Regions from separate parts of the Halomonas sp. SL1 genome, predicted to be linked through region 2. Evidence: predicted binding sites of a transcription regulator. Region 2 holds the regulator's gene; the other holds the start of a gene.
What was found. Region 2 encodes FNR, which switches genes on or off when oxygen is low (the NO sensors DNR and NnrR bind a similar motif). Its sites were predicted from a motif close to TTGATNTANATCAA; they were not measured.
Positions count from the first base shown of each region.

Region 1: a site for FNR is predicted at 1,244-1,257, ahead of ccoM (cytochrome c oxidase subunit CcoM). Genes of this name have one in related genera too.

Region 1 is NZ_PYUQ02000019.1:65,103-67,298, reverse strand. It holds gene rfaH (transcription/translation regulatory transformer protein RfaH) at 1-492, shown strand, start outside; gene C9J49_RS12920 (peptidylprolyl isomerase) at 535-1,041, shown strand; gene ccoM (cytochrome c oxidase subunit CcoM) at 1,370-1,489, shown strand; gene C9J49_RS12915 (lytic transglycosylase domain-containing protein) at 1,589-2,167, opposite strand.
Region 2 is NZ_PYUQ02000010.1:49,300-51,495, reverse strand. It holds gene ttcA (tRNA 2-thiocytidine(32) synthetase TtcA) at 1-658, shown strand, start outside; gene fnr (fumarate/nitrate reduction transcriptional regulator Fnr) at 843-1,586, opposite strand; gene C9J49_RS03960 (hypothetical protein) at 1,656-2,196, opposite strand, start outside.

The DNA.
Region 1 (2,196 bases), on a different contig from region 2:
TGGTATGCGATCCAGTGCAAGGGCGGCGAGTCCTTCCGGGCCGCCGAGCATCTGGGCAACCAGGGCTACGAGGTCTTCCATCCTGTTCTAGAAGTGCAGAAGAAGCGCCGAGGCAAGCTCGAATGGGTGAGCGAGCCGCTCTTCCCCTATTACCTGTTCATCCGCCTCGACCGGCTGGTCAGCAACTGGCGACCGATCCGCTCGACGCGGGGCGTGCTCAAGCTCGTGACCTTCGGCGGCGAGATGCCGGTGGCGGTCGGTGACGGGCTGATCGAGGCTCTGCGCCGCCAGGCCAGCCAGGATGACGACGACGTCGCTCACGTCTATTTCCGCGCCGGCGAGACGGTGGAGATCACCGAGGGGCCGTTCAAGGACCTCCAGGCGGTCTTCGCCAGTCACAAGGGCGAGGAGCGCGCCATCGTGCTGCTCAACATGCTGCATCAGCAGCAGCGCCTGGAAATGCCCGTCTCCCGGCTGCGCCGCCGCGACTGATACGATTCCCCCTTCCTTTCATTTCCCCGTACCGGAGGTCCCATGACCATCGCCCCCCAGCGGGTCGTGATCCTGCACTACGTGCTGAGCGACGAGGACGGCCAGATCCTCGACGATTCCCGTGCCCGTCAGAAACCGCTCGAATACCTGCACGGCCACGATAACCTGATGGCCGGGCTGGAGCGCGCCCTGGCCGGCAGCGAGGCCGGCGCCGAGCTCGAGGTGACGCTGTCTCCCGACGAGGCCTACGGTCGGCGCGACGAGGCGCTGGTGCGCGAGGTCGGCCGCGATGCCTTCCCGGTGCCCGACCTTGCCCCGGGCATGCGCTTCCAGACCCGTGGCGACGACGGCCCGGAGATCGTCACCGTGCTCGAGGTGCGCGACGACGGCGTGCGGATCGATACCAATCATCCGCTGGCCGGACGCACCCTGCACTATCGGCTTGAGGTACTGGAGGTGCGCGAGGCCACTCGTGCCGAGCTGGCCAAGGGCCATCCGCTGCCGCCAGGCACCACGCCGGACCAGGTGGAAGACAAGAAGGTGATCTGAGCGTTGGACCCGAGAGCGCCGGCCGCGTCCTCATCGGCGTGGCCGCGTGTCCCCTCTCTTTCTCTCCCGCCCTGTCTTTCTTTTCCGCCCTTTCTTCCTGTCTTCCTTCCTCCCGTCCTCCCTTCTTGCTGCCCTTCAGCGCGATGCGGCACCGTTTCCGGGGCCGATGATCTTTCCTCGGGCGCGTCGTGCGGTCGTGGAACTGACCTGGATCAAGCCCGTGCGGCCGGCAGGTGCGCACCGGGCGGCGCACTTGACGCAGATCAGCGTATCGCCCGGGACGTGCCGCTAGAGTGGAGTCATCACATCGCGACGGGAGGCAAGCACCATGTACTGGGATGATGCCGTGATCTTCGGGCTTGCCACCGTCGGCATGATGATCGCCTTCATGGGCGGCTGGATCGCCTTCGTCATCCGCGACCACCATCGTCGCAACAAGAAGCGCTGATCCACCGTTCCACCGTCGTCAGGGGAGGGGGGATTCCCCCCACTAGGCCGACCCTTCGGGGCCGGCTTTTTTTTGTGCGTCGTCCGGGGAGAGGCTTGCTCAACGGTCGGCGGTCAGGCGTTCCGGCAGGCCGGGCGCCGCGGGCGTCCAGCGTCGGGCCAGGGCGCGCATCACTCGCTCGGGATACCAGGTCTTGCCCAGGCTGCCGTTGTAGCGGGCCAGGGCGCGGGTGAGATCGCCGTCCTCCACCGCCAGGTAGTGGGCCAGTATCGTGCAGCCGTAGCGCAGGTTGCGGATGGGGTCCTTGAGGTCGTCGGCGGGCAGCCCGAGCTCCCGGATCCAGAACGGCATGATCTGCATCAGCCCCACGGCGCCGGCTGAGGATACCGCCTCGGCGCGGAAGGCGCTCTCGACCTGAATGACCGACAGCACCAGCGAAGGCGGAAGGCCGGCCAGGCTCGCTTCCTGATGGATGCGGGCCAGCAGCGTCTGGCGACGATCGGCATCGGGCACGTAGCGCGCCAGGCGCGGTGCCATGTCGTTGATCCACTGGCGGGCCGCCCACACTTCGGCGGGCGAGCGCGGCGTCTGCCGGGCGCCGTCCAGGGTCGGGCGCAGCGTGGCGGGGGGCGGCGGCAGGGCCTGAACCACCGGCGCCCGGTCCAGGACCGGGCGCACGGAGAGGGCATCGAGGAAGTCGCTGCCCG
Region 2 (2,196 bases):
CAACGCGCCGGTGAACTTCTCGCTGGTGGCGGTGAACCTCGACCAGAAGCAGCCCGGCTTCCCCGAGCATGTGCTGCCCGAGTACCTGGACGGGCTCGGCGTCGATTACCATATCCTCGAGCGCGACACCTACTCGGTGGTCAAGGAGAAGACCCCGGAAGGCAAGACCACCTGCGCGCTGTGCTCGCGGCTGCGCCGCGGCTCCCTCTATGGCTATGCCGAGGAGATCGGTGCCACCAAGATCGCGCTCGGTCATCATCGCGAGGACATCCTCGAGACGCTGTTCCTCAACATGTTCTTCGGCGGCAGCCTCAAGTCGATGCCGCCCAAGCTGCTCTCCGACGACGGCAAGAACATCGTCATCCGCCCGCTGGCCTACTGCCGCGAGGCCGACATCGCCGAGTTCTCGGAGCGCATGGCCTTCCCGATCATCCCCTGCAACCTGTGCGGCTCGCAGCCCAACCTGCAGCGCCAAGTGGTCAAGGAAATGCTGGCCGAGTGGGAGGCCAAGCATCCCGGCCGTCTGGAAAGCATGTTCAAGGCGGTCACCAACGTCGCCCCCTCGCAGCTGGCCGACCGCGAGCTGTTCGACTTCGCCGGGCTGGAGGACAAGCAGGCGAAGATGCAGGCCGACCGCATCGATCTGCATAACGAGTGAGTAGCGCCTAGCGGCAAGCGCCCGGCTGCTCAGTAACGGGCGGCAGATGTCGAGGAAGCCAATGAGAAACCCACGGGACGTCGAGTCCTGTGGGTTTCTTCGTTGACGTCAGGAATGGCCATGACATCATCCTGCCGCGCTTGGCGCTTGGCGCTTGGCGCTTGGCGCTTGGCGCTTGGCGCTGTCAGCGGCAGCCCTCTTCCTCGGCCAGCTCGGCCAGGGCGTCCAGGTCGAGGATGTTCACCTCGCGGCCGGAGACGGCCACCAGGCCCTGCTGCTGGAAGCGGCCCAGGATGCGGCTGACGGTTTCCACGGCCAGCCCCAGGTAGTTGCCGATGTCGGCCCGGGACATGGAGAGCCGGAAGCTGTAGGCGGAGTAGCCGCGGCGCCGGAAGCGGTCGGAGAGGCTGGCGAAGAAGGTGGCCAGCCGCTGGTCGGCGGTCTTGCGCGACAGCAGGCGCATCATGCGGCGGTCGTCGCGCATTTCCTTGCTCATGCTGCGGTAGAGCTGGGCGCGCAGCTCCGGCAGGCTTTCCGACAGGGCATCCAGGCGATCGAAGGGGATCTCGCACACGGTGGTGGTCTCGAGCGCGATGACCGAGCCGGGATAGGTCGACTCGTCGATGCCGTCCAGCCCCACCAGTTCGCTGGGCAGATAGAAGTTGGTCAGCTGATCCATGCCGCCGCCTTCGCTGGTGATCTGCTTGAGGCTGCCGGAGCGAACCGCATAGACGCTGGTGAAGGGGCTGCCCTGACGGAACAGCGACTCGCCCTTCTTGAGCGGCGGACGGCGGCGGATGATGGCATCGAACTGATCGATGTCCTCGAGTTCGAGGGCCAGGGGCAGGCACAGGGAACTCAGGCTGCAGGTCCGGCAGCGGGTCTCGTGCAGCAGTGAGCGGCGCCTGCCGGCTGCGATATCGGGCATGCTGTCCTCCTTGATCGGGGCTTGCCTTCCCCATTATGGCGGATAGCACCCGCCCGGGCATAGCATCCCTTAGCCGTGTCCCGCGCCCGAACGGCGGCAGCGCGACCAGTGCCCCGATGCGGTGGCCAGTCGCCCCTCATCCAGCGCCGCGGCATAGTCCTCGGCCGAGCCGGCGTTGCAGGCCACGGCGTCGGGCAGCCGCGAGATGGCACCGGGGCCAAGCCCCAGCCGGTCGCGGGCCTGCTCGCGTCGCGTCTGCGCCCTGGCGTCCTCCAGCGCGGCGCCGTGGCGGGCGTAGAACCCGCCTCCCAGCGACCGATAGCCGTTTCCGGCCAGGCGGTCCTCGATCCGAGCCAGCAGCGTCGCCGGCAGCGTCGACTCGCCCTCCTGCCAAGCGGGGTCCGGGCGCAGCGAGAGGCGTGGCGGCGTCATGGTCATCAGCGTGGCGAGCGCCGCGGCGGCCTCCTGCTCGGGCGTCGCCGGCGGCACGATCAGCACCAGGTTCAGCGAGTGCCAGCCCATGCGGACGCTCTCGTCGAGCAGCGGCTCGATGCGTGACTGCAGCCGCGTCAGGGCTTCCGGGCGGTCGGCCCTCGGCAGGCGCATGACC